Methanococcus maripaludis: one gene and its partner. The protein of the gene in region 1 binds, or shares a complex with, the protein of each later gene. Links are inferred from orthologs where the notes say so. Each region holds a gene or a part of one and is shown in the gene's direction. Other genes may lie near its edges. The genes, in order: rnhB and MMJJ_RS05545.

Region 1 (15,183 bases):
AGAGTACTTAATCAACTTAATCGATACCCCTGGTCACGTTGACTTTGGTGGTGACGTTACAAGAGCAATGAGAGCAATTGATGGTGCTGTTGTTGTATGTTGTGCTGTTGAAGGTGTTATGCCACAAACGGAAACTGTTTTAAGACAGGCATTAAAAGAAAAAGTTAAACCTGTTTTATTCATTAACAAAGTTGACAGATTGATCAATGAATTGAAATTAACCCCTGAAGAATTACAGGGAAGATTCATGAAAATCATTGCAGAAGTTAACAAGTTAATCGAAAAAATGGCTCCTGAAGAATTCAAAAAAGAATGGTTATGTGATGTTGCAAATGGAAAAGTTGCTTTTGGTTCAGCATACAACAACTGGGCTATTTCAGTTCCATACATGCAAAGATCAGGAATTTCATTCAAAGATATTATTGACTACTGTGAGCAAGAAAACCAAAAAGAATTGGCTGAAAAAGCTCCACTCCACGAAGTTGTTCTTGACATGTCAATCAAACACTTACCAAATCCATTGACTGCTCAAAAATACAGAATTCCAAACATCTGGAAAGGAGACGCTGAATCAACCATCGGTAAATCAATGGTTGCTTGTGACCCTAACGGACCACTTGCAGGTGTTGTTACAAAAATTATCGTTGATAAACACGCTGGTGCAATTTCTGCATGCAGATTGTTTTCAGGAAGAATCAAACAAGGAGACGACCTCTACCTCGTTGGTTCAAAACAGAAAGCAAGAGCTCAGCAAGTTTCAATCTTCATGGGTGCTGAAAGAGTTCAGGTACCAAGCATTTCAGCAGGTAACATCTGTGCTTTAACAGGATTAAGAGAAGCTACTGCTGGTGAAACAGTATGCAGCCCTTCAGAAATCTTAGAACCAGGATTTGAATCATTAAGCCACACCTCTGAACCAGTTATCACTGTTGCAATCGAAGCTAAAAACACTAAAGATTTACCAAAATTAATTGAAATCTTAAGACAGATTGCAAGAGAAGACAACACAGTAAGAGTAGAAATCAACGAAGAAACCGGTGAACACTTAATCAGCGGTATGGGTGAGCTCCACATCGAAGTTATCACTAACACCAAAATCGGAAGAGACGGTGGAATTGAAGTAGATGTCGGTGAACCAATCGTTGTTTACAGAGAAACAATTATGGGCACATCCCCAGAAATTGAAGGAAAATCACCAAACAAACACAACAAACTCTACATGATTGCAGAACCTATGGAAGAGTCAGTTTACGCTGCATACGTTGAAGGTAAACTCCACGATGAAGATTACAAAAAGAAAACTACCGCTGATGGTGAAGCAAGGTTAGTTGAAGCAGGTCTTGAAAAAGATCAGGCGAAAAAAGTAATGTCAATTTACAATGGAAACATGATTGTAAACATGACAAGAGGTATCGTGCAACTCGATGAAGCTAGAGAATTAATTATCGAAGGTTTCAAAGAAGGTGTAAGAAACGGTCCACTCGCAGCTGAAAAAGTTCAGGGTGTAAAAATCAGATTAGTGGATGCAACATTCCACGAAGATGCAATCCACAGAGGACCTGCTCAAATTATCCCTGCTGTAAGATTCGGTGTAAGGGATGCAGTTGCCCAAGCAAAACCAGTTCTCCTCGAACCTATGCAAAGTGTTTACATCAACACCCCGCAAGACTACATGGGAGACGGTATGAAAGAGATCAACAACAGAAGAGGACAGATTCTCGACATGGAACAAGAAGGAGACATGTCAATTATCAAATCTTCAGTGCCTGTTGCTGAAATGTTCGGATTTGCTGGTGCAATTAGGGGGGCTACACAAGGTAGATGTTTGTGGAGCGTTGAGTTCTCAGGATTCGAAAGAGTTCCAAACGAGCTTCAACCTAAGATTGCTAAACAAATTAGGGACAGAAAAGGGTTAAAATCTGAATAAACAAGTACCATAAAATATATATACCCTTTTTCACTATCATATTACAAAAATCGCTAAAAATATACTCTTATGGAGGAATGATTATGGCAAAAGAAAAACCAATTCTTAACGTTGCATTTATCGGACACGTAGATGCTGGTAAATCAACAACAGTAGGAAGATTATTATTAGATGGTGGAGCTATCGACCCACAGTTAATCGTAAGATTAAGAAAAGAAGCTGAAGAAAAAGGTAAAGCAGGATTCGAATTTGCTTACGTTATGGACGGTTTAAAGGAAGAAAGAGAAAGAGGAGTTACAATTGACGTAGCTCACAAAAAATTCCCTACCGCAAAATACGAAGTTACAATCGTAGACTGCCCAGGCCACAGAGACTTCATTAAAAACATGATCACTGGTGCTTCACAAGCTGATGCAGCTGTTTTAGTTGTAAACGTTGACGATGCTAAATCAGGCATTCAACCCCAAACAAGAGAACACGTTTTCTTATCAAGAACACTTGGTATCACCCAATTAGCTGTTGCAATCAACAAAATGGACACAGTTAACTTCTCAGAAGCTGACTACAACGAAATGAAAAAGATGTTAGGCGACCAATTGTTAAAAATGGTTGGATTCAACCCTGACAACATCAACTTCATACCAGTTGCTTCACTTCTTGGTGACAACGTATTCAAAAAATCCGACAAAACACCATGGTACAACGGACCTACACTCGCAGAAGTTATCGATGGATTCCAACCACCTGAAAAACCAACAACCTTACCATTAAGATTACCTATCCAGGATGTTTACTCAATCACTGGTGTAGGTACAGTTCCAGTAGGAAGAGTTGAAACAGGTATCATCAAACCAGGAGACAAAGTTGTCTTCGAACCTGCAGGAGCAGTAGGAGAAATCAAAACTGTGGAAATGCACCACGAACAATTACCAAGTGCTGAACCTGGAGACAACATCGGTTTCAACGTAAGAGGCGTTGGTAAAAAAGACATTAAAAGAGGAGACGTTTTAGGACATACAACAAACCCTCCAACAGTTGCTGCAGACTTCACAGCACAAATCGTTGTTTTACAACACCCATCAGTTATGACAGTAGGTTACACACCTGTATTCCACGCACACACAGCACAGATTGCATGTACATTCATGGAATTACAGAAAAAATTAAACCCTGCAACTGGTGAAGTTTTAGAAGAAAACCCAGACTTCTTAAAAGCTGGTGACGCTGCAATCGTTAAATTAATGCCTACAAAACCATTAGTTATGGAAAGCGTTAAAGAAATCCCACAACTCGGTAGATTCGCAATCAGAGATATGGGTATGACCGTTGCTGCAGGTATGGCAATCCAAGTTACAGCTAAAAACAAATAATTTAGCTTAACTTTTTCTTCTTATTAAACACGGCAAAAGAGGCATATTATGCAAAAAGCAAGAATAAAATTATCAAGCACACAACACACAGAATTAGACGGTGTATGCGACCAGATTAAAGCTATCGCTGAAAAAACTGGTGTAGACATGTCAGGTCCAATTCCACTACCAACAAAAGCGTTAAAAGTTACAACAAGGAAATCAACAGATGGTGAAGGTTCCTCATCATTCGACAGATGGACAATGAGAGTTCACAAAAGAGTTATCGACATTGAAGCTGACGAAAGAACCATGAAACACATCATGAAAGTTAGAATTCCTGACACAGTTCAAATCGAAATTGAATTGAGAAACTAATTTTAATTCGTTTAAATCGCAAAAGCCAGACGTATTGCAATCTGAGAGTTGAGGATTGCAATAAAACTTCTTTTTTTCACATTATCAAATCAAAACATTTTTATAAATATATTAATATAATAAATAATACCTCATTCCAGAGTGTGTGAGGTTTAATTTTATTTTCGACCATTGTTCAGAGTAATTATGGTATAATATTTTTTATTTTTTTGAAAAGTTATTTAATCCCAATTTACATAATATAACGCATAAATTTTTTTATTCGAACATTGAACGGTGGTTTAAATTGGTATTTAAGGCATACGACATCAGGGGAATTTATGAAAAAGATTTAGATGATAATTTTGCTTATTCTTTAGGAAAACTCGTTGGAAAAAACTATGAAAGAATAATGGTTGGAAACGATATTCGAATCGGTTCCAAAAAACTCTTAAAACCATTTATTTACGGGATACTTGAAAATTCTAAAGTTTACTATGCTGGAGAAATCTCAACCCCGCTGATGTACTTTGGAACTCTTAAAAAATTTGATCTTGGAGTAATCTTAACTGCATCCCACAATCCAAAAGAGTATACTGGATTTAAAATGTGCGACATCGATGCAATTCCACTTTCACCAGTAGATGAAATAAAACCGGATTTTGAAATGTTTGAACTTTCAGAAGAACAAAAGGAAGAAATTGAAAATTTGGATTTAGAAAGTTTAAAGGTTGATATTTTAAGTAAATATTTGAATTTTTTTACCAAAAAACTTGAAAAAACAAATCGAAAAATTGCAGTAGACTTTGCAAACGGTGCAACTACCAATGCAGAAAAAAAAGTTTTAGAAAAAGTTTTAGAAAATAAAATATTTGTTAACGATTTTCCGGACGGAAATTTCCCTGCACACGAACCAGACACCCTTAAAAAAGAATGTTTGATCGATATTATAAACACGGTAAAAACTAACTTTTGCGAATTTGGCCTTATTTTTGATGGAGATGGCGACAGAATCGGAATGGTCGATGAAAAAGGAGAAATTTTAGCAGGGGACATATTAACTGCGATAATTTCAAATGAAATTTTAAACGAAGTTAAAGGAAAAATTGTATACGATTTAAGATGCAGTAAAGTGGTTCCTGAAACAATTTCAAAAAATGGGGGAACTCCTGTAAAAACAAGAGTTGGACACTACTTCATAAAAAAATTAATGCATGAAATAGATGCAGAGTTTGCAGGGGAGTTTAGCAATCACTTCTACTTCAAATCAACAGGTTACTTTGAAAGCCCGTTATTAGCATTGAATTATATCTTGAAAGCACTTGAAAGAGAAGGAAAACCACTCTCAGAAATTTCGAAAAATTACAAAAAATATTTCCACAGTGGTGAAATAAACTTTAAAGTGGCTAACCAGAAAAAATCGATCGAATCCATTGAAAAAAAATATGAAAACATCTGCAAAATCGAAAAATTAGATGGAATTTCGCTTTATTGTAATGATTTTTGGTTTAATGTTAGATCATCAAATACTGAACCACTTTTAAGGTTAAATTTAGAAGCAGATGATGAAAAAACAATGAATGAAAAATTAACAGAAATAAAAGAGATAATAAATTCTTAAATATTAAATAACTTTAAAAATTCCAAAAATACTTTTTTAAAAAAAATAAAAATTAAATTTAATTTAAGATATAACTTTGTCAATCATGTTAAGTTCAAGTGCTAATTTTATTTCTTTTGCAATTCTCTGACCCATGCTTAACGGTTCGCCAGTGTAAAGGCATGAATATGGACTTCCATTCATAAACGTGTTTGTTCCACCATCAACCCTTGCACTCATTTCAAATACAACGAGTTCTAGGTTGTCATTACATAATGACTGTAAACAGAATGGTCCAAGCATTCCCGGATTTACTTCTTCTTTTGCTTTTGCAACTAATTTATCGCCCATGTCAAATACCTGAGGTAAAAGACTTTCCCTAATTACAACAGGGAAGTTTCCGGTGATAACGTAGGAAGGGTCTATATTTAATTCAAGCTGGTCTTTTGCAGGAACTCTAACGAGCCCATCAATGCTGCTTTCATATCTTCTATCAATTCCCATTAATTCAACCTGATCTTTTAATGGTGAATAGAAATAGTGAATGCAGTAGTTTGCACCAACAACATATTCTTCGATGTGTGCTTTTGAAACATCGTCTTCTGTGAGAACACCTTTAGCTTTAAACTCGCCTATTTTTCTCCAGAACTCTTCAACACTTGAACATGGGAAGTAGCCTCTTCCGCCCCTTGCTCCAGGGAATTTAACCATTACTGGCCCATCTATTTCATCAGGTCCGCCATATTTTTTTGGAATTCTAAGACCGCTTCCGCCCAAAAGCCGTCCTTCGAGATCCCTTTCAGCTTCCCATCTTAAAATAGCTCTGTTTCCAAACATTGGAACTTTGAATGTGTCTTCCACATTATCTAATCCGCAGTAAGCAATGAATGAACCGTGAGGAACGATAATTGCATTCATATCTCTTAATTGCTGTTGAATTTCTTCTTTTGAAATATCTGAAAATTGATCAACATAGATAAATTTGTCTGCCACACCAAATCTTTTGTATGGTATAGCCCTATCTTTTGTTGTTATAACTGCTGTTGAAAAACCCTCTAATTTCGCACCTTTTAAGATGTGTAAAGACGTGTGGCTTCCTACCGTAACAATAGTCACTTCATCCTTGTTATATTTTTCAAAAATCCCCATTATTTCTTCTTTTGGAATCATATTACCACCATTGTTCTATATGGTATTTAAAATAGAGTTTTTAGACCCGAAATAACGCATAAGTATATTCGTGTTACTGTTTTTTATATGTTTCCTGTTTAGTAAATTACGTGATATAATGAGTGAGGATATTAATAATAATTTAAATAATTCGGATAATTCAAACGGATCTAACGAAAAAATAATAGTTGGACTCGATGAAGCAGGCCGTGGACCCGTACTTGGACCAATGGTAATTGCTTCGGTAAAAATTGATGAAAAAAATTTACATAAGTTAAATGATCTTGAATTAAAGGACAGTAAACAACTTTCCAAAAAAAAGCGTGAAGAACTTTATATAAAAATAAACGAAATATGCGATGTCGAAAAGATTGTAATTGATCCTGAAACAATTGACAAACAGATGGAAATTATAAACTTAAACAAAATAGAATTAAGCGCTTTTTCAAAGCTTTCAAATCATTTTATCAGGGAAAATGATAATATATCAATTTATATCGATGCCTGCAGTAGCAGTGAACAGTCATTTTCAAATCAATTTAAAGCAAAACTTATTAATAAAAACGTTGAAATCATTGCTGAACACAAAGCTGATGAAAATTACAAAATAGTGTCTGCTGCATCAATTATTGCTAAAGTAACTCGTGATAGGGTTATTGAAGAATATAAAGAAACTTTTGGAGAAATTGGAAGCGGATATCCAAGTGATCCAAAAACTAAAAAATTTTTAAAAAATTACGTGTATGAAAACAGAACTCTCCCAAAAATTGCTAGAAAGAGCTGGGCAACTTCAAAAAATCTTTTAAAGGAAATCGAAGAATCAAAAATATTTCAGTGGGTGAAATAATGGTTAACAAAGAACTAATTATAGATGATCGTGGAAAAAAATACCTTTTAAATAAAAACCTCGATAATTTCGGAAACGACCTTGGTGTTGTTGATTTAGTTGGAAAAGAAGAAGGATCAATTTTAATTACAAATAAAGGCGGAGAATTTTATTTTGTAACTCCAACTATTCATGACATTATTAAAAAAATGAAAAGAAGTGTTACAACACTCCTTCCAAAAGATATCGGATTAATCATTGCTGAATGCGGTATTGAAAATGGAGAAACCGTTGTTGAAGCAGGTACTGGTTCTGCGGCACTTACAATTTATTTAGCAAATGCTGTTGGAAAAGAAGGAAAAATAATAACTTACGAAAAAAGGCCAGAATTTGCAAAAATTGCTAGAAAAAATCTTGAAATAGTTGGAGCCGTTAGACAAAACCAAAAAATCATTGGAATTGATGACGAAGACGAAGAAGAAATTGAAATTGTAGAAAACGGGCTTTACAACGTTACGCAAAAAATCGGAGATATTACTGAAAAAATAGAAGAAGAAAATATCGATGTTTTAGTTTTGGATATGCCTGACCCTTGGAATGTTGTGGAACATGCTAAAAAATCACTCAATAAAGCAAAGGGAAGAATTGCAATATATGTACCATACGTAGAACAGGCTAAAAAAGGTGTTGAAGCTTTAAAAGAACACGGCTTTTTAGACATTAGAACTGTTGAATGTATTGTAAGAGACATTGAAATTTCAGAAAAAGGAGTAAGGCCATCAACTAGAATGATCGGACACACCGGATACATTACAACTGCGAGAGTCTGCCCTGAAAAAATAGTAGAATACGTTCCAAAAAAGCCAAAAGAGACAGCAGAACAGTCTGAAGAAAATTAAATTTTCACTTAACCATTTTTTTAAATACTACTATTTTTCATAATTATTATAACGAACACAAGTATCATCTATTTTGAGGGATAATTTATGAAAAGATTATACCGATCAGACAAAGAAAAAATGCTTTCAGGAGTATGTGGGGGACTTGCAATCTATTTCAACGTAGATCCAACGCTCATCAGGCTTTTATGGGTACTATTATTTTTCATGAACCCGTTAATGATTATTGTATATATTATTGCAGCAATAATTATCCCTATTGCACCCGAAGGGGTTTCGTACGATTTTTCTAAAGAGCCTGAAAAAATAAAAGCTGAATCTGAAGAATAAACTAATTTAAATTTTTTTATTTTTGGTGTTTTTATGAATTTAAAACTGAAAAACATAATTTATATTACAATCATTGGAATTTTAGTATTTTCTACACTATTTATCGTTCAAAATAATTTTGAAAGTTTAAATTTATCAAAAATACTTGAAAATGGTGAATTTGACGAAAAGATTCCAAAATATATCTTTGAAGATTCAATTGAAATATATTTATCCCCAAATGAACTTGAAAAGGTATCCAACGTTTCTAAATCATTAAGTGGTAATACTATTGAAGACTCCATCTGGAATATTGTACTTTGGGAAGAAGATAATATTGAATATAATCATGAAAAAGCAGAACTCCCAAGTCCTGAGGTTACATACTGGGTTGGCGGAAGAACAGAAGTTTCTGATTCATATAATAATACAATACAAAGTCCTGCAGAAACACTTAAATTAAAATCTGGAATCTGTGGAGATTATGCCCTATTAACTTCTGCATTGCTTTTAGAAATGGATTATTCCTCGATATATATCTTAACATTTGAATCAACAGGAAATCCAGGTCATGCAGCCGCGGCAGTTGATATAAATGGTGATTACTACATTATCGACCAGCAGCCCCCAATTATGGATTTATACAACTATTTAGATTATAAAAAAGATGTTGAAAATTATAATATCGATAACATTACATTTTACAAAATTAAACTTGTAAATGATTCAGTTTCTTATGATAAAGATTTTAAATCTGTTGAAAGTTACAGTGCAGTTTCAAATAAATACAGCGATATTGCAGGTTTTTCAAGGTATTTGATGACAGATTTTGAACAGAATTACGAAATAAAAAGTGACTACAATATACAATACTTAGATTCAATGGAATATCTTCCAAGAGCGTATGAAAAAGGAATTACAATTCAGTATTTCTTTGAATTTGGAGGGTACACACCAATTTTTGAAAAACAGTATGCAAAATGGGCATTTGATTACATTAAAAACGATGCGAATGAAAGTAAATATAATATTTCAGAATACAGTTCCATCTGGATTAGAAGTTCATACGATGGAGAAAAACTTAAATTAATAATAAATCTGGCTAAAAAATAATTATTTAAAACTTTAATACTTTTTTTCGGCGTTATATAATAATATCTTTTAGTTTAGGGCATTTCCATATATTGTACAATAAAAGTATTTCGATTTTTCTAGAATAGTAACAATAATATAATAATTAAAAAATACTTATTTTTGTTGTATTACAATGTTTTTAATTTTAAAAAGAGGCTTTGTAGGCACAAATAACAAAGTTTATTGAAGGTAGATACTATGGGCGTTGGAAATTCAATAAAAAATGTATGGCGCGGGATACGAGGAAAACCAAGCACGGAACTTCAAGAAATAATTGATTGTTTTAAATCCAGAGGGTCCTACAGATGCATTGAAGACTGCATGGACTTTTTAGAACTCAGTAAAAAGTTAAAACAGTTAAGCGGAAATAAATAAAAATATTTTTTTAATTCATTTTAAAACTTTTTTAAAGCATCACTATCCCGTTCAAAATAAACGTGCATGGATACTGAGTGATGCGTGTATTTTACAAGTTCAATTCCTAATTTTTCGGCAACCATTTCACCAAGAGCAATCAATCCTATTGCATTTGCGTGAAATGCCAAAAATGCATCGTTTGATCTGAAAAGTACTGTTTGGTATAATTTATTATCCCTTACTAAAAACTGTACAATCTGCAAACACGGAACATCTTTTACAGTCTGGTCAATATATGGATTCCAGGTAATTGCAACAGCCCGTCTTGAATTAATCTGTTCTTTTAATTTATTTACGATATATTCAATTTGATCGTTTTTTAATTCTTTTTTCTCATTAGGATATTCAAAAATTCTCTCGTGATAGTCGTAGACAAACGTTGCTCCTGATCCGTGTAATAACTGTTCTGTGTAAGATTTAACAGCCCTTTCACCAAGGGGATATTTTTCAGAGATTGATTTGTCAGATGGATCGTTAATTTCAATAATTGTATTCATTATCTCTTTGCATTTCTGCCCATCTTCGGTAATCATTTCAGTTCCTTCTTCCATGATTTTTGGTATAAGTGCTTCGAATGCAGATTTAACGGATTTTTTCTTCAGCGCGAGCATGATTTTCACCAACAGATAATATTTAATGTTTAAACTTCAATAAATTAAGGTAGTTAGAATAAAGGTGCGAATTATGGTTTATTTAAATTCTAATTTTTTATATGGCGACGACTTCGAACCAAAAAAAGGAACTTTGGTTATTGAAGATGAAATCATAAAAGGATTTACGAGTGAACACCATTCAAATGTTTTAAATTACAAGGGGTTGGTCATTCCTCCCCTTATTAATTCCCATACTCATATTGGAGACAATAGTATTAAAGATATTGGTATTGGCAAGTCACTTGACGAACTTGTCAAACCACCAAACGGCCTTAAACACAAGTTCTTAAATACTTGTAGCGAGAAAGAATTGGTGCAGGGGATGTCAGAAGGGCTTTATGATCTCGAAAATAATGGCATTAAAGCTTTTTGTGACTTCCGTGAAAATGGACTTAATGGAATAAATTCACTTAAATCAGCATTTGAAGATTCAAATGTATCTATTAAACCCATAATTCTTGGAAGACCCACTCAAAGAGAAGAAAACCTATTAAAAGATGAAATATCCATTATCTTGGATAATTGTGATGGTTTAGGATTAAGCGGTTCAAATGAGTATTCGGACCAAGAACTTAAGTTTATTTGTAAATTAGTAAACAAAAAAATACTTTCAATTCATGCAAATGAACATAAGGGCTCAGTCCAGTATTCAAAAGAAAAATATGGAATTTCTGAAATTGAAAGATTGATAAATCTAAACATAAAACCAGATTTTCTTATCCATGCGACACATTCAAGTTCTGACGATCTATCCCTGTTAAATGAAAATAAAATACCAGTTGTAGTATGCCCAAGAGCAAATGCCTCGTTTAACGTTGGACTTCCGGATATTCCCAAAATGTTAGAATATAATTTAAAACTTGGAATTGGAACAGATAACTTTATGGCAAATTCTCCGTCAATATTTAAAGAAATGGACTTTATCTACAAAATTTACCACGTGGATCCAAAAGAAATTCTTAAAATGGCGACAGTAAACGGTGCTGAAATACTTGGACTTCAAAATACTGGATTAATAAAAGAAGGATATATTCCGACATTTACATTTATAAAAAATGGAAATATTTTAAAAACTTCTAAAAACATTGCTGCATCAGTTGTAACCAGATTGGAAAATGGAGACGTTGATTCAAAGTTTTTAGTTTGCTAATTTAATGTTTAATTATTATTTAATTTAAAAAACTGCAATATATTAAATTTATGTGATATAATGACAATTGCTAAGTTTCACGGTGGATGCCACCAAATCGGAAAATCTTGCGTAGAGATAAACACTAAAAAATCAAAAATATTAATTGACTGCGGAATGGATCCTTCAGACAACGGTCTTCCAGATATTAACGACTCAGACGTTGATGCGGTTGTAGTTTCACACGCACACTTGGACCACTGCGGTGCAATACCTTACTTTAACTTCAAAAAAATATTCTGTAATCCTCCAACTGCTGATTTAATGTACAATGTATGGAAAGATACAGTAAGCCTTTCAAAAACATACAAAGAAGAAGATATCAAAAAATCAATGGATGTAATCAAAACTGTAAACTATAGAGAAGAAAAACAGGTTACTTCAGACATTAAGATGAAAATGTACGATGCAGGACATATTTTAGGAAGTTCTTCTCTTTATTTAGATATCGATGGAAAAAAATTATTATATACTGGAGATATCAACGAAATTGAAACAAGAACTCTTCGTGCAGCTGACACCGACTTTGATGAAATCGATACAATAATTATTGAATCTACCTACGGTTCACCATTAGATATAAAGCCTGCAAGAAAAGTTTTAGAAAAACAGCTTATTGATGAAATCTCTGAAACTATCGACAACGGCGGAAAAGTAATTATTCCAGTTTTTGCAGTTGGAAGATCCCAAGAAATCATTGTCGTAATCAATAACTACATGAAAAGCGGTGCTTTAAAAGAAGTTCCAATTTACATTAACGGATCATTGACACACACTACCGGAATGTACATGGGATATTCTGACTGGTTAAATCCAAAAATAAAAAATGCAATTGAAAACAGGATCAACCCATTTGGAAATCTAATAAAAGGTGGGGATGAAGTTTTCAGTAGAGAACCATGTATCATTATTTCAACATCTGGAATGGTTCAGGGAGGTCCAGTACTTCAATACCTTTCATTATTGAAAAATCCAAGAAATAAAATTATATTAACCGGATACCAAGCTGAAGGAACTATCGGAAGAAGCCTTGAAGAAGGAGCTACAGAAGTAAAACCCTTTAAAAGAGCAATTCCGGTAAATGGAAAAGTAGTGAAAATCGAGTTTTCTGCCCACGCTGATTACAATTCACTCCTTAGATTTATGAAAAAGATACCGCAACCAGATAAAGCAATTGTAATGCACGGGGAAAGATATCAGGCACTATCCCTTGCAATGACAATCTGGAAAACCTTAAAAATTCCCGCACTTGCTCCAAGTATTGGCAGTGTTTTGCCTTTATTTGATTAATTATCCCACATACTCTCTTTTTTAATATTTTAAATTTTGATAACCGATATAATATTTACTTTTCTAATGTATGTTACAAAAATAAGTAATTTAAACGGGCTTTTAAGTATTTAATAATATATAATCCCTTATCTGCATTTTTAAAGAGGTATTCCTTTATATTATCCCCGAGAAAGAAAGTTTAATGTATGCATATTACCCTTGGAGGTGAATAAAGTGGCAGAACCTGTAACTATCAGCCCTACAACTAGACATGAAGGGCATGCTAAGCTAGTTTTGAATGTAGATGATGAAGGGATTGTAACTAAGGCATTTTATCCAAATACAACCCCTGTAAGAGGTTTCGAAACCATGCTGCAAGGAAAAACAGCAGCATTTGGACCTATTGCAGTTATGAGAATTTGTGGTATATGTCAGGCAACCCACGGTATTGCTTCATGTGAGGCAATCGAAAATGCTATTGATATGGAAATACCAAAAGACGGTATGATATTAAGAGAATTATTAGGTTTAGGAAATAGGATGCATTCGCACCCATTACACCATTTGTTAATTGTAGATGACTTCTTAAAACCTGAAGAAGCAGGAACCTTAAGAGTTGAAGGAATCAAATTGATCCAGAGAATGAGAAAAGCTGGACAAATGGTTGTAGACATTACTGGTGGAGAAGGAATTCACCCTCCAAATTTGATGGTTGGTGGAATGAGAACCAACATCACCGAAAGAGCAAAATCCAAACTCTACTATGCTTGTAGAGAATACGAAAAAGATTGTAATGCAATGTTAGAAGTATTGGAAATGTTAATGGAAAGATACCTAGATGAAATCGGAATTCCAGATTTAGGTAAACACAATCTCCCATACATTGCTACAGACTCAACATTTGGTAACAGAGATGCTATCAACTGGAAAGATGTAACAGAAGTACCTGCACAAAGATACTATGCAGACTTCCCAGATATTGCACAAACCGCAACAAACCAGATCCCATTCTACAGAGGAAACCCTGCAGAAGGTGGACCTAGAGCAAGAATGATTAAATACGGAAACTTCAAACCTGCTGGCGGAGCAATGGACCTTAACCTTGCGAGAGCTATGGAAAACTTCGAAGCTGTTAAACGATCATTGGAACTTATCGATGAATTAAACATTAACGGAACTGTAAGAGAAGTACCTAACTTCTATAATGCAAAAGAAGAATTCGGAATAGGTGTTCACGAAGCACCAAGAGCTACCAACACCCACATGGCTAAAATGGGCAAAGACGGTAGAATCGAAAAATACAACATCATTGCTGCTTCAACATGGAACTTCCCAGCTGTTGAAAAAGCTATTGAAGGTTACCACCATAAATATGCGGAAGTAATTATGAGAGCTTACGACATATGAGCTTCATGTGCTACGCACGTCATCGTAAAAGATGAACAGACTAAAAAAGTTGTTGAAATAAGAGAATTCTAAATTCCTGAAAAGGAAAGTCTTGGAAAGGGAACCTTAATGGACCTTGAAAGACACAAATTAACTTACGGTAATCATAAAAAAATCATTTCAACGGTATTGATATGGAATACAGTTTAACCCCTTCATACCTTTTAAAGGAAAATATGGTTCTTGCATGCGGAAATATCCTATTTGCAGACGATGGATTTAGTGTCCATGTAATCGAAAAATTACAGGAAATACTAACTGAAGAAGAAAAGGAAAACATTGCACTTGTAGATGCAGGAGCAGGAGCTCCGCAACAAGTGCTCACTTTAATCGACAGTGAATCCAAGACTAAGAAAATAATAGTCGTGGATATCATCGATTACGGACTAGAACCTGGAGAAATTAAGATACTTACTATGGAGGATCTTCCAAAACCAGACCACACAAAAGTTGACAGTCATGACTGGCCGCTCTCAACTACCATGTACAGAGTAGTTAGGGACTCCCCTCGTGAAATAGACTTTAAAGTTGTCGGTTGTCAGAAGAAGTACGTTTCAGAACCTGATGTAGTACTTGAACTGTCAGAAGAAGTCCAAAATGCAGTAGACGTAGCCGTAGACATTGTACTTTCCGAA
Region 2 (15,192 bases), 290 kb from region 1 along the record:
AGTAAACGGCGGGGGTAACTATAACCCTCTTAAGGTAGCGAAATTCCTTGTCGGGCAAGTTCCGACCTGCATGAATGGCGTAACGAGACCTCCACTGTCCCCGACTAGAATCCGGTGAACCTACCATTCCGGCGCAAAGGCCGGAGACTTCCAGTGGGAAGCGAAGACCCCGTGGAGCTTTACTGCAGCCTGTCGTTGGGGCATGGTTGTGAGTGTACAGTGTAGGTGGGAGCCATCGAAACCTTTTCGCCAGGAAAGGTGGAGGCGACCCTGGGACACCACCCTCTCATGACCATGTTCCTTACCCTTTTAGGGGACACCGGTAGGTGGGCAGTTTGGCTGGGGCGGTACCCTCCTAAAAATGCATCAGGAGGGCCCAAAGGTTGGCTCAAGCGGGTCAGGACTCCGCTGTTGAGTGTAAGGGCAAAAGCCAGCCTGACTTTGTTGCCAACAAAACGCAACGAAGAGGCGAAAGCCGGGCCTAACGAACCCCTGTGCCTCACTGATGGGGGCCAGGGATGACAAAAAAGCTACCCCGGGGATAACAGAGTTGTCGCGGGCAAGAGCCCATATCGACCCCGCGGCTTGCTACCTCGATGTCGGTTTTTCCCATCCTGGGTCTGCAGCAGGACCCAAGGGTGGGGCTGTTCGCCCATTAAAGGGGATCATGAGCTGGGTTTAGACCGTCGTGAGACAGGTTGGTTGCTATCTGCTGGATGTGTTGGCTGTCTGAGGGAAAGGTGGCTCTAGTACGAGAGGAACGGGCCGTCGGCGCCTCTAGTCGATCGGTTGTCTGACAAGGCATTGCCGAGCAGCCACGCGCCAAGAGATAAGAGCTGAAAGCATCTAAGCTCGAAATTCATCCTGAAAATAGACAGCCGTTTCCTTCGGGAACGAGAACATCTGTAGAAGACAGGTTTGATAGGCTAGGGGTGTACGCATCAAGGTTTTCCGAGATGTTCAGCCCGCTAGTACTAATAGTTCAAGAGATAAATTGGCATCTGGACACTTAAAGATACGGGGGCAATAGATGCACTTTTAATTTAAACTTTGATATAACGGTCATAGCGGAGGAGTTACATCCGATCCCATCCCGATCTCGGAAATTAAGCCCTCCTGCGATTCATTAAGTACTGCCATCTGGTGGGAACAATGTGACGCTGTTAGTCACTTTTTATTTTAGGCATATTAATTTGTATATTTAGATTAAAGGATATTTTAAACTATCAAAAAAATTTAAAATTAAAATCTTACAGGAATATTATTTTTTTCAACTTCTTTTTTTAAGTCATTAACAGTACATTCTCTATAGTGTAAAATGCTTGCCATTAATGCAGCATCAGCTTTTCCTTCAGTAAATGCATCGACAACGTGGTTTGCATTTCCACAACCTCCGCTTGCAATTATTGGAAGTTTTGTATTTTCAGAAATTGCTTTCGTCAATACTAAATCGTACCCATCTTTTGTACCATCTGCATCCATACTAGTTAAAAGAATTTCTCCAGCACCTAAATATTCAACCTTTTTAGCCCATTCTATTGCATCAATACCCGTTCCTTCTCTTCCACCATAGATATAGACTTCAAACCAGCAGGACCCAAGTTTTGTTTCAAAGATGTTCTTATCCTTCAAATTTGCATCCTGAGAATCTGTTATATACTTTCTTTTTACATCCATTGCAACAACAACACACTGCGTCCCAAAAATTTCAGAAGCTTCTTTTATCAATTCTGGAGTTTTTACTGCTGATGTATTTATTGAAATTTTATCAGCGCCAGCTCTCAATATTTTTCTAAAGTCATCAACTGTTTTTATGCCTCCACCAACAGTTAATGGAATGAATACTTGTTCAGCAGTTCTTTTTACAACGTCAATAATAATGTCTCTTTTTTCAAAAGATGCGGTAATATCCAAAAATACAAGTTCGTCAGCACCCTGCTCGTTGTAAATTTTAGATAGCTCAACCGGATCTCCTGCATCTCTTAACTCTACAAAATTTGTTCCCTTAACAACTCTACCTTCTTTGATATCAAGGCAGGGAATGATTCTTTTAGTAAGCATAAATTCACCAAAAAAGTAATAAATTGATTTTTTAAAATTCGTCTTCTTCAACATCCTGTCTTTTAGATGTCATATCTTTTAATTCTTTTGCTACTTTTAAAGCCCTAACTGCGGCAAGGTCTTTTTTGATGTAGACTTCAGCAAGATCTTCTGCTAAATAACTTAATTCCTTACTGAATTTTGATTTCATCTGAACTGCAGGAACGTTTTCCATCCACTGGTTTTCCACTTTTTTATCGTATGGCAATATTGCAATAATGTCATCAAGTGCTTCGTCGAAATCAACAGTATCTTTGAATTTGTTTACAATAACACCAATACAATCGATATCTATTGCGTAAAGAAGCTCTTTTGTTTTCATGGTATTTGCAATTCCAGGGATACTGTCTTCTGCAACAACAATCATCTTATTTACTACTTTTTCTTCTAAATTCAAAGAAGAAAATAAAAGATTTCCTTCAGTAATGTTTGGAGGAAGGTCTAATAACACGATATCATAGTTATCATTTAAAACCCTGATTAATTCGAGCATTCTTTTTTGATTAATTTCTGTATTGAATGAATTGGGTGTTGAATCTGCAACAATCACAGAAAGATCGTCAAACTGATGTATTATATCTGTTAAAGCGCTTGCTCCAGAAAGGTAAGAATTTAACGTATGGGGGCTATCTTCAAATCCAAATAACAGGGCCCCACAACCAGCGTAAATATCGCAATCCACGTAAACAGTTTTGGTTTTATCACTCAGGTAATACCCAATATTTGCAGCAATGGTCGTTTTTCCAGTTCCGCCTTGTATGTTGTAAAATCCCAATCTCATACTACCACTTCCTAGTTACTAAGTGAAATTGTATCTGGTGCTTTTGCTATAATCAACTTTCCAGTTGCATCGTATAACTCGGTTGAGGTACCTGTTACACGAGTTATATTTTCTTTATAAATCGTTATTTTTGCGTTTTCGTCTGCATTTACGTATACAGTATCATTTTTAATATATATTCTGCTGGTTTTATAGTTTTCAGCCCATTTTGCGTATTCTTCAAATGAACAAATCCAAGTATTATTGTCATTCAAATCATATAGTGTATTAGTACTGTATTCATAAACGTCTGCAACGTAAATTCCGTATTCTTCATTTTGTGGTTCGATGTAGATTTCATCAATAAAATGCATTCCATTTATTTCGTTGTTATTTAATCCAGGAATTTTAATAACCGCAATTCCGTCGATCTTATCGTATCCGATATAATCAGGAATAACCACGTAGTCGATTCCTTCAAGGTTCAATTTCCAAGTAATATTCTTATTGTATTTATTGAATACCGCATCCAATAAATCGTCATCACTCGAGAATAATAAAAGGCCGTTTGCACCACCAGTCATTGCATAAGCGTAATTTTTAACGTACCAATGTTCAAAGTATTCGTATCTATCGTTAAAGTCTATTTCTTCGCTCATACTTGCAAAATCGCCACTGACTGACCAGTAATCGCGGGTAACTGTTTCATCGTCGTTCCAGTAGTCTTCACCATCGTAGTGGTAATAACTGTTTTCAGAACCTGCACCTTCATTCCAGTATCCGAGGCTTTCAGAACCCGTATATGAAATTGTATCTGGATAGTATCCTCCGGTTGGGTCATCTTGGAATGTTTCGGGAGCTTTATCCATATATATTAATGGATAATAACTCATTGCAAGTAAATCTTGAGTATTTGGGTAATTTTCGTAATTATTATATTTTATGTGGGAATAATAATCAGAATAGTGTTTTTTAAACCAATAGCTGTTTAAAAGGCTTTCTTTTTCATCGTCCGTTATGGAACTGTCTTTTATTATATCAATATTTTCAGAACCTGTTGTAATATAGGTGGTTCCAATTCCAAGAATTTCAGAAGCAGCCTTAACACCTGCTAGCTTTCTATTAATTGTATCTTCATCCCGCACTTCAACGGTTATTTTTCGATCTGCAACAGAAATTGAACTTTCCCCGTTATCATCAGGAATAATATTTTGTACAACAATTCCATTAATCACAACAGAATCGTAATTTGAAGGAACTTTATTGATATATGCAAAAGTTTCACCCTGAAGTGCCACATATTTTCCAATAAAATCAACAATGTCCTGATTTTCAAGGTCGATATTGTATGGAATAAATAATTTTCCAGGTTTAATTTCGTAGTATCCATCATCAATGATTTTTGAACTGATTGATGCTTCATATACTATTGTTGTATCTTTTTCAGCCGCATCGTTTGAATTAATGTAAAGGTATGCACCATTTTCGTCTCTGTAAACATAACTTGCAGGAATAACTTCCGAATTTGAATTTACAAACGTAGAATTTCCAAAATCTGGAATACTACTAACGATATTTTTTGACTTAACAAGCCCCAGGTATTCTAAAAATGCCTCTGTTTTTGGAGTCATTGCAAAATCGTTTCCGGTATATATTACCACAATATTATCCGAATTCAAATAGTAATCAAGCTTTTCTGTATCTTGTATGTTTGAAATATCAACATAAGTAATTGGTACTGTCGAAGTCCACTTGTAAGGTATTGCGTTTACGACCCCCAATAACATAAATGACACAATAATCAAGCCAAAAAATTTCAGCTTCATCAAATCACCGCAGTATTGTTAATAACAATTACGTATTATGTTTCCCGTTATTAATATAATTTCACTACTCGAACCTACATAAACAAGTACACAAAAATTATTTTAAAACCCATTTACTAATTTTATCTAAAAATAATAGCTCCCTATACAAATTACTAATAAAAACCGAATAATTTATTCTTTTTAGGGGTATTATGCAAAAAAAACTAATTTTTGTCCTGATTTTATTATTTACTGTTTCTGTAAATTATGCAGAAGATGATGAAGGAATTTCAATTTACAAAATATGGAGTGTCGGGGACAATCCTGACTCTTCTGAAATATACATAGACCCGAGTACGCCTGTAATCTATGTGGGATTAGTAAATAATGATCCTTACCAAAGAAACGTAAGGGTAACGGCAAGCTATGAAGAAAACGATTTTGAATCAGCAATACTGCCACTTTCACCAAACACCCACTATGAAAAAATCGTTGAAATCAGGCTTGAATTTGACGAAGTCGGTGAACATGACGTGGATATTAGCTTAATCGATGAAAATGGAAAAGAAGTCGATTCTGAACAAATAACTGTAAACGTGGTAAGTCCAATAGATGTAAAAAACGTAACCTGTCAGGATAGTTATGTTTCCGATTCAAACAAAAATCTTGAAGTTGTAAACAGCAACTGGTTTACTGTAACTCTTGAAAGTAATTATCGAGCGCAGACTGACTACGAAGTTAAAACTTGGATAAGTGTAGTTTCTACAGATTATGATGGCGACACAAACGAAGATATTGAAAATGAAGATATCTACTACAATGGAAAAGATGATTTAAAAGTAGTTTATGTGTCCTACCGCTCAGAAAAAGAAGTCTCTTTTAATATTCCAGAAATAACTGCGGATAACGATGAATTTAAAATACAGGTTCACACCGAAATCATGGGTCTTCACGATTATACAAATGATCTAGAAGAAACTGAAATGGTAAAAGACACTGGAATTATTTCTTACAATTACAAAAAAACTGCCAAAACATACCAATTCCCGATTCATGTGGCAAGTTATTCGCTATTTAACAATATTAATGGAAGCAATTCTGAAATGGTAAATGATTACTACCAATCTTCAAAAATTTACGATAAAACTATTGAAAACGCTTTAAATGCTAAATTTGAAAGCAAAAACGTTCTTCCAAGGGCCTATGTTGAAGATGATCCATATCTCTCATTTTTAAAAGTTAATCTTGAAAATAGGTATGACGATGATCAAACTGCTACTGTAATAATTGAAAGCTCCAGTGGATGCCTATCCAAAAAAACAATCAAAATAGATGAAAATGATGTAGATACATTATATATTCCATTTATTTCAAGATTGGTCGATGACGGGGAATTTAACATAATTGTGTATTCAAATAAATATTACCTCTATAATTCTGAAGAAGATGTAGATATTGATCCAGAAATTGTTTCCCCAGTTCAGATTTACAATATTTCTTACCCGGTAGACAGCTCGGCAGCTTTAGCGTCAAGTAATTCGGGATGCGTTTTTGTTGGAAAAAACTATACAATGAATGTAACTTTGAAAAATAATTATAACCGGACTTTAACTGGAAAACTTTATGTTGGGGATCACTACGACGAAGATAATAGTTATGAAAGCGGAGTTTTTGAAACAACGGAACCAATAACTTTCAAACTTTCACCAAAAGAAAAAAATACGTATTCAATAGATTTAAAATTCAACCGGGAAGTAAATGGATTGATCGAAGTAGTTGTTGACACAAATGGAGCTGCAGTTGACGAAGATGATGATATTGCAGGATACAGTACAATGGTTCATTTTGATGCGTACAATATCTTGGATATAAGAAAAGTATGGTATAACAACACAATTCTTCCAAAAATTGCGACAATAAATGAAAACGGCGGTTTATTCTTAAACTATCCTCTTGCAGGTTTTAATAATTCATGCGCGGTTTCATTCGAAAGTATGGTTTCAGATGATATAACTTACAAAATGTGGGTCGAAGTTTACGATTCAAATGGAAATTTAAAAGCAACTTCTGATAAAAAGAATGTTTTGGTAAAAGCAAAAAGTACAAGCGGTAACTTAAAAACTGCAGATTTTGATATATTCTTTGAAGAAGGATTTATTGGATATACTCTCTTTCATGCAGTTCCATTAAATGACTTTGAAGATGTAGATATATTTTATACGGAAGGTTCTGGAACAGTTTCAAAGGATATAAATCCTTTAACACCTGTTGGAAGGTATTCAAGTATAGATCTATTAAGTTCAATACCAACGAGTACTAACAAAGTTACCGAAGTTGTAGCGCCAATAAAAATAGATGATATGGTATACACTGAAAATAACTTAAATGTGGTTATTTCTTCAGGCCTTTCAAGTATCTATCCTGTTAATCTAACGTATTTTTACAGAATTACTATTTCAAACGATAATAAAATTATATATAAAAGTCCAATATATAAGGACATAATTCATTCTACAGAATCAAAACCTCTTAAAATTAAGCTGGGTGATGTTGATGGGGAAACCTACGATATAGTCTTTGAAGTTGAAATTCCCGATTTTGCAATGGAATCTGGAACATATCATTCAATGATACTTAAAAAATATTTAACCATAGCCAATAATCAAGAAATTATTACACAAGAAGAAAATAGTGAACCTGAAACTTACGTGGAACCAAAAACCGAGGTAGAAAATACTGGGGAAAATTCAGATTTAGAAAATCAATCCGCTACTGAAGAAGAAAATAGGGGCATTATTGGAAATATTTTGGATACGGTAAGTTCCATCGCGTCTAATATTCCCATTATAAGAAACTTTGTATATTAAAAAAATTAATACTGGGTATAAAGATTATATTGGCTAATAGTATTAATATAATCAACGTTATCAATTAGGGTATTGTTCCTATAATCCCCATATGGCGAATAATATTGGTAAACGTTATGTAATTTTAATTAATTTTTAACTTTCGAGGTGTCTTTTTTGGGATCAGAAGACATGATATTTATAAATCCAACGATAATTAGGTCTCTGAACAAGAGCAAACTAAGAAAAAAAATTGTTTATTTCTTATATGATATACACCCTCACGGAACTTACCTTTCAGAACTTTCTCGTAGAGTAAAATCTGACCCTAGCAACGTTTTAGGATGTTTGAAAGGGATGGGAAATCGATATAATGGTAGTTCATCATTGATTGAACTTGGATTAGTCAACTGCGACGGGAAAGAAGGCATGAAGATATATCAAATGACAACTTATGGGAAGACCGTAGTAGAATATCTTAAAGACTACGATTCTGCCGATAACTGGTGAAATCATGGCTTTTAATATAGATGGTTCGGGCAATAAATCCGGGGTGAGGTCAAATATGCTTTCTGAGAATAATATTTTAAAATATGGTTCAAACTTTAGCAAAGCTAACGCAAGTAGTCTAAATAATAAAATAAATTCTTTAAATTACACTGTAGAATATATAAATAATGAATTAATGGGAATATTTTTTAGACAGGGTCTTAAATTTGGAATATTCAAAGCTGTTGAAGATTTCAGGCCGACGATTTCAGAATTAATAACAATTTTAGGATATCCAAATGAAGAATTCGTGGAAAAATACATAAAAACCGCTGTTAGTTTAAATTTACTCAACTTAAACGAAGAAGAACGATTGGAATTAAATTCTGATTTTATTTATTCCTCGATACACCCGGAATATGATAAAATTATTTCAGATCACGTTTCAAAGTACGATTTCATGTCAGGTCTGGTCCAGTATGCATTTATTGGCTATGATCACCCAGAAATTCTCTTAAACTTTAAAAAAGATGCAGATATCTGGGATATGATGTTAAATACAAAATACATGAAGATTTGCAGGGAAGTGATTTCTGAATACTTGGATATAAAAAATGGAGACACTATTCTTGAAGTTGGTTGCGGTTCACGTTCCCCTCTTTATTTTGCATCCAAGGTGGCCCCAAATGGCGAATATGTTGGTGTAGATATTTCAAAAAAACTCATAAGGGTTGCAAAAGGGCGATTGAAGAGAAGTGGAATCGAATGTGCAAAATTGAAAGCACTGGATTTTTCTGAAACAATTGCAAAAAACAAGCACGATTACGTGTTATGCATCCACACACTAAGTTACGCAGATTCTTTGAAATTATTCCTCAAAAAAATGACGGGCTCCTTACGAAAAGGAGGTAAACTCGTGATAATGGAGGAATTTTTTACTGAAAATATAAATACTAATGCAGAACTCTTTGAATTTTACAATCACCTAAATAAATACTTTAAAAATTACGTCTCCAAAACAGAAATTTTAAAAGAACTCGAGTTAATTGGAATTGATTACAAATATGAATTACTTGGAGATAACTGTATCGTAGTCGAAAGGATTTAATAATTAAACTGCCTTATTATTTTTCGTTTATTTTTTTAAAAAAAGGTGGTTAAATGAAGGTTACGGTATATGGTGCAGGAAACCAAAATCTGTACGTTAACCAGTTAAATTTACCTGGAACCTATGGTGGTGTTCCTCCATACGGTGGAAGCAGGATGGCTATTGAATTTGCCAAAGCTGGCCACGATGTTATTTTAGCGGAAGTTAACAAATCAAACTTAACTGACGAACAGTGGAAAGTCGTCGAAGAAGCTGGAGTTAAGGTAGTAACCGATGACGCAGAAGCTGCAAAAGAAGCGGAAATTGCAATATTTTTTACACCATTTGGTAAAAAAACTGTAGAAATTGCTAAAACTATTTTACCACACCTTCCACAAAACGCAATCATTGCAAATACGTGTACTGTTTCTCCGGTTATTTTATACACAATGTTGGAAGTTGAATTAAGAACTAAAAGAAAAGATATCGGTATTACATCAATGCACCCTGCAGCAGTTCCTGGAACTCCTCAGCACGGACATTATGTTATCAGTTCAAAAGCAACAAATGGAACAGAATACGCTTCAGATGAACAGATTGAAAAATGTGTTAAACTCACTGAAAGCATTGAAAAAACCCCGTACCTCGTTCCAGCAGACGTATCTGCAACAGTATCGGATATGGGTTCTCTTTTAACTGCAGTTACCCTTGCAGGAGTATTGGATTATTATTCCGTTGGAACAAAAGTAATCAAAGCTCCAAAGAAAATGGTGGAACAGCAGATTTTAATGACACTGCAGACAATGGCATCACTTGTTGAATCTTCCGGTGTAGATGGTCTTGTAAAAGCATTAAATCCAGAATTGCTCAGCAAAACCGCATCATCAATGCATTTACTCGATCAACAAAAAGATTTAGATGCAGCACTTGAAATATTGACTCATTTAGACGGGGAATTAGAAAAAGCTTCAACAGTTGCTGAAATAAAACCAACGACTCTTGTTGCAGCACAGTCTTTAGTAAAAGAGCTTGAAACATTAATCGGCGGTGCAGCTGCTAACGGAGCTATTAAAAGAAGTACTAAAAAACTCTTCCAATAATGGGATAATAATGGTAAAAGAACTTAAAATAGTGGTAATGGGTTCAGAAGATGTGGGTAAAACCACGTTAATGGAAAATTTAATTAAAAATGTGGGTAAAGTGGAACACAATGGTACAACTGTGGCGATAGACTATGGTAGAATTGAAATGGATGATAAAAAATTCCATTTCTTTGGAACTCCTGGTCAGGAAAGATTTGGTTTCATGAGGGAAATTGCGGTTGAGGGGGCAGATTATGCTCTTTTAGTTCTTGATGCCACCGTTGGTTTAAGGAAAGTGGATAATGATATTATTAATCTGTTATCTACTAAGAACATCCCGTTTTCAGTATTTATAAATAAAATGGACATTTGCAACGAATCAAATGCAGTTGAAATAATAAATAATTTGAACGGTTTTATAGAAAGTTCAAATATTGTTACAGGATCGATCTACCGAAAAGAAGGTTTATCAGAAATAATGGATCAATTGAAAATAATCTAAGTGGGGTAATAGTTATGATTGATAGAATTCTTGCAGATTTGAGTAAAACTGAGGGAATAAAAGGTTCAATGGTTGTAGGAAAAGATGGTCTTGTTATCGCATCACAAATTCCTTCAAACCTCGATAGCGAACTTATCGGTGCAATGGCTTCTGCAGCATTTGGTTCTGCGGAAAGAACTGCATCAGAAATCGCTCAAGGGCCACTCGAACAGATGATGGTTGAAGCAGAATTTGGTAAAACTTTAATGACTGATGCAGGAGAAGGAATTTTAGTTGTACTGTCTGATTCAAAAGTTAATCTTGGTTTAATCAGAATATCAATGAAAAAAGCAACAGAAAAAATTAAAACTGCATTTTAAGGTATTAAACAGTTTAATTGTTTAGGACCTTACTATTTGAAATAATTAATAACATTTAAATATTTAGGTACCCATAATAGATACGGGGATATGGATTTTAAATGTTTTCGGCAGTGGTGGGGGTAAACTCGACATCTCACGACTGTATTCATACACACTTTTTTTATTTTTTTAAAAGAAATTTAATATTTCATAGATTTCGTTTTCGCTTATTTTGTGAATGTCCATTTTTTTTATCTCCAAAACAACGCCTTTTCGTAAGATTCTCTCATATAATGGACACATTGTGAGGATCGATTTTCCATTGTTCAATTTAACAGATTTATCGATATTTTTAGCGATTTCTTTTGGATTTTCGTAACTTAAAAATACTGAAACTCCGTTCGAATCCTTAAAATATGCATTTTCCATGTTTTCTTTGACAATATTTGAAAATTTTATACATAATTCGTAAGACTTTTTTGAAATCAGTGTTTCTTCTATCATTTTCCCGTAAATATCGGGCATTTTGTAGGTTTTTAAAAGGTTTTTAACATCTTCTTTTAGATGTTTATCTTTTAAATTTTCATTAATTTTTTTAGAAAATCCTAAAAATCCGCCGTATTCGCAATTTATAATTTTTGGTGACCCTGTTGAACAAACAATTATATCTCCATACCCACAATCTCCACCAATTTTTCCAGAAACATCTTCTATAAACAAACAATCGTTTTCACTGCATACTTTTGCAATTTCTTTTAATGGCTGTTCTGCAAGGTATCCTGCAAGTGACGTTAAGAAGAGAGATTTTGCACCACATTCTTTAATTTTTTCATCTAGAATTTCTAAGTTAACTACTCCAAGATCCGTTTTTAGTGTTTCAACAGTTAATCCTGATAATTTAGAATATGTTTCAAAACCTTTCCATCCGCCCATGTCGGGAATTAATGTTTTTGAATTTGGATTTAATTTTGACACGATTTCTGATGCAATATGAATTGCAGAATTTCCTGAGGGGAGTATTTGGATTTCTTTTTCTGAATATAAACGATCATTTATTATCATTTTTAATTCATCGAGATTTCCAGAAGTTTTAATTTGTGATTCGATGCAGGGTTTTCTGTGCGGGATAATCATCTGTTCACCAGAATATTTTTTCTTTTAATTTCCTTAATTTAATTTTTAAAAGAATAATGACATTGTATATATATTAGTTTTTCTAATAGTATCTACTTATAAGAATAAACGTATAATAATAGTGATACCATGGACCCAAAAATCAGTTATTTTCAAACATTTTTATTTGCGGCAAAGACTAAAAGCTTTTCTAAAGCTGCGAAAAAATTGGGAGTCACCCAAGGAACTGTAAGCAACCATATATCTGTTTTAGAGAAATTCTTTGATGCACAGCTTTTTTTGAGGACTCCTGAAGGAGTTGATTTAACTACTGAAGGAAACATCCTCTATGAAAATGCAGAAAAGTTGCTTGAAAATATATCTAATGCAAAACAGCAGATGAGAATTCTGCACGAACATCCTGAAGGCTTAATTCGGATTGCTGCAAGTACTACCCCTGGAGAACATCTACTACCAAGTATAATTAAAGACTATACTAAAGTTTATCGAGATGTGTCTTTTCAGATTCAAATTACGGATTCTGAAAAATGTTTCAAGCTTTTAGAAGACAGGGCAGTTGACATAATTGCAGTTGGAAATATTTATGATGGATCATACGAAAGCGAAGTAATCGGAAAAGATAGGCTCGTACTCGTAGTTCCTCCAGAACATGAACTTGCGAAAAAAGGAGTCGCAAAACTTTCAGATATATTAAAAGAAGATTACATCGATAGAGAAGTTGGATCCGGTACAAGAGAGATATTTGTAGACGCACTTCAAGATAAAGGCTATTCAATGATGGATTTACACACGATAATGAGCCTTGGAAGCAATTCTTCGATAATTACTGCAGTTTCAGAAGGATACGGTATATCAATTATTTCAGAAATCCCTGCAAAAAAAGCGGCAGATGCAGGACAGCTAAAAATAGTGCCTATTGAGGATTTAGATCTTACTCGATACATGTATCTTGTAAAGGGTAAAAAACCAAGAAACCCAAGTGCAATAAAATCATTCTGGGACTTTGTGTCAGGAAAATAATTTTGAATCACTTAAAAAACCATATATATTTTTTGTATAATAATTCATATGAATTAAAAATCACTGGTGAGTGAATGTTCAGGGCTACATGTAATACAAGAGATTTTAAAAAAGTTATAAATGCAACCAGCAATTTAGTAGATGAAATTTGTTTTGAAGTGGACGAAAACGGGATCAAGGCAAGCGCAATGGACCCGTCGCACGTGGCGTTAGTGAGCATGGAAATGCCAAAAGACGTTTTTGAAGAATATGAAGGCGATATTCAAGATATCGGAATTGATTTAGAAGCACTTAAAAAAATCATTGCAAGAGGAAGGGGCGACGAAAAATTAATCCTGGATCTTGATGTAGAAAAAAATAAATTAAATATTACTTTTAAAAGCAACGTTACAAGGAAGTTTTCAATCGCGTTATACGATGTTTCATCAAGTAATTTAAAAGTTCCGGACATCGAATATCCAAACAGCGTTTCAATCAAAGCGGGTGCATTTGTTGAAGCATTAAAAGATGCAGAACTTGTAAATGACCACATAACCTTGAAAATCGATGAAAATAAATTTGTAATTTATTCAAAAGGCGATTTAAACCAGAGTGAAACCGTATTTGACAACAGCATTGACGATGACGACAACGCTCTTGCAGACTTTAACATGGGTGAAGCTTCAAGAAGTACTTTCAATTTAGCTTATTTAAAAGATTTAACAAAATCAACCGCTGCAGAAGATCTTTTAAAAATATATCTTGGTTCTGATATGCCTGTAAAAATCGAGTACGAAGTAAGCGGTTCAAAACTTGTATTCTTACTTGCACCAAGAATTGAATCCTAAATTTATTTTTTTTAGAATAATAACGTGAAAAACATGTATAAGAAAATAAGGGATGCATTTTTCAACGAATTTTTTAAAGAAGGACTAAATGATCTTCCGGAAAATTTTTACAAAGATGCCCGAAACTATCTCGAGACAATCGATGATAAAATTAAATTTGAAAGGGTAAAATACTACTTAAATAATCTTTTAAGTTTTAGAATTTATAAGGTAAACTGTTTAAAAGAAAGCCCAAATAAGTTCACGCCCGATGAAAAACGGGTCGTAGCTTTTATCGAAGAAACGTGCTGTGGATCTGGAAATGAAGATTACATTTCAAAAATAGATGAATCCGATAAAAAAAAAGCCAAATTTTCAGCTAATTTAGATAAACCGGAAGAAAAAACCGATAAGTGTCAAATACCAAAACATATAAATACTGAAAGTGATATTGATATTGTAAGAGTCATCACTAAGTTCCCCTGCTTTACAGATGGGAATTTACAGTATGTTTTACACAAAAATGACGTTATCTCTTTGGATAGGAAATTTTCAAAGATTTTAGAGAAACACAATATTATCAAACGGGTGAACATTCATGAAGATGAAAAAAAAGATAAACAGATATTGCCCATACTGTAAAAAGCACACCGCACACACAGTAGAACGAGCTAAAAAAAGAAAAGCTAGCGAATTGAAATGGGGTCAAAGACAGTTTAGACGAGTTACTGCAGGATACGGAGGGTACCCAAGACCTTTACCTGGAGGAGCTAAACCAATTAAAAAATTGGATTTAAGATACAAATGTTCCGAATGCGGAAAAATGCACACAAGAAGCAACGGCGGCTTCAGAGCAAGAATGTTTGAATTAACAGAATAATTAAGAAAAACGGTGAGAAAACATGCAATTAATCTCAAAACCTAAAAGCAGATTTTTAAAAGTTCAGTGCACTGACTGCAACAATGAACAAGTTATCTTTGGATGCCCTTCAACAGAAGTTAAATGTGCAGCATGCGGTAAAATCATTGCTGAACCAAAGGCATCAAAAGGTGCAATCAAAGCAAAAATCTTAGAAGTATTACAATAACTCTTTTTATTCTTTTTTAAACGTCTTTAAAATTAGTTCAATTTTATAATTGTTTAAATACTAGTGAGTATAAACACTCCATATGCTTATTATAAGATAATCAAGGTGGAATCATGAGAAACGATTTTC

The links.
Region 2: the proteins of rnhB (region 1) and MMJJ_RS05545 are in contact, whole or in part, in a crystal structure (PDB 3P83), measured with the Archaeoglobus fulgidus proteins. The link is inferred for Methanococcus maripaludis from one-to-one orthologs. Residues at the interface, in WP_010878125.1 of Archaeoglobus fulgidus: Ala74, Ile178, Ala179, Ile183, Arg190, Ser195, Asn196, Leu197, Arg198, Gln199, Lys200, Thr201, Leu202, Asp203, Phe205; in WP_010877842.1 of Archaeoglobus fulgidus: Val39, Ala42, Asn43, Val44, Ala45, Met46, Leu125, Asp168, Ser194, Asn218, Tyr219, Pro220, Ile237, Leu238, Ala239, Pro240, Arg241, Ile242, Glu243, Ser244.

Annotation. Positions count from the first base shown.
Region 1 is NZ_CP026606.1:1,323,760-1,338,942, reverse strand. What follows is about bases 5,552-8,385. They hold rnhB (ribonuclease HII), read left to right. Parts: upstream 5,552-6,521; coding sequence 6,522-7,250; downstream 7,251-8,385. Other genes in these bases: MMJJ_RS07260 (PspC domain-containing protein), read left to right, coding at 8,216-8,385; MMJJ_RS07265 (tRNA (adenine-N1)-methyltransferase), read left to right, coding at 7,250-8,128; MMJJ_RS07275 (formate--phosphoribosylaminoimidazolecarboxamide ligase), read right to left, coding at 5,552-6,403. Also shown: MMJJ_RS07295 (elongation factor EF-2), read left to right, coding at 1-1,927; tuf (translation elongation factor EF-1 subunit alpha), read left to right, coding at 2,011-3,297; rpsJ (30S ribosomal protein S10), read left to right, coding at 3,346-3,654; MMJJ_RS07280 (phosphomannomutase/phosphoglucomutase), read left to right, coding at 3,941-5,254; more of MMJJ_RS07275, read right to left, coding at 5,318-5,551; more of MMJJ_RS07260, read left to right, coding at 8,386-8,458; MMJJ_RS07255 (transglutaminase-like domain-containing protein), read left to right, coding at 8,492-9,550; MMJJ_RS09365 (hypothetical protein), read left to right, coding at 9,755-9,946; MMJJ_RS07250 (thymidylate synthase), read right to left, coding at 9,967-10,599; MMJJ_RS07245 (amidohydrolase family protein), read left to right, coding at 10,673-11,791; MMJJ_RS07240 (MBL fold metallo-hydrolase), read left to right, coding at 11,852-13,120; coenzyme F420-reducing hydrogenase, FrhD protein, read left to right, coding at 14,683-15,183. UniProt on the Methanocaldococcus jannaschii protein: Endonuclease that specifically degrades the RNA of RNA-DNA hybrids.
Region 2 is NZ_CP026606.1:1,024,440-1,039,631, forward strand. The notes cover bases 12,277-15,119. They hold MMJJ_RS05545 (DNA polymerase sliding clamp), read left to right. Parts: upstream 12,277-13,243; coding sequence 13,244-13,996; downstream 13,997-15,119. Other genes in these bases: MMJJ_RS05540 (selenium metabolism-associated LysR family transcriptional regulator), read left to right, coding at 12,279-13,169; MMJJ_RS05550 (hypothetical protein), read left to right, coding at 14,030-14,617; MMJJ_RS05555 (50S ribosomal protein L44e), read left to right, coding at 14,574-14,855; MMJJ_RS05560 (30S ribosomal protein S27e), read left to right, coding at 14,878-15,063. In the rest of the region: imidazole glycerol phosphate synthase subunit HisF, read right to left, coding at 1,243-2,061; MMJJ_RS05495 (MinD/ParA family ATP-binding protein), read right to left, coding at 2,093-2,881; MMJJ_RS05500 (hypothetical protein), read right to left, coding at 2,893-4,686; MMJJ_RS05505 (hypothetical protein), read left to right, coding at 4,881-7,535; MMJJ_RS05510 (helix-turn-helix domain-containing protein), read left to right, coding at 7,707-8,024; MMJJ_RS05515 (class I SAM-dependent methyltransferase), read left to right, coding at 8,029-9,111; MMJJ_RS05520 (H(2)-dependent methylenetetrahydromethanopterin dehydrogenase-related protein), read left to right, coding at 9,165-10,190; MMJJ_RS05525 (GTP-binding protein), read left to right, coding at 10,201-10,674; MMJJ_RS05530 (roadblock/LC7 domain-containing protein), read left to right, coding at 10,689-11,033; MMJJ_RS05535 (PLP-dependent aminotransferase family protein), read right to left, coding at 11,205-12,149; MMJJ_RS05565 (translation initiation factor IF-2 subunit alpha), read left to right, coding at 15,177-15,192.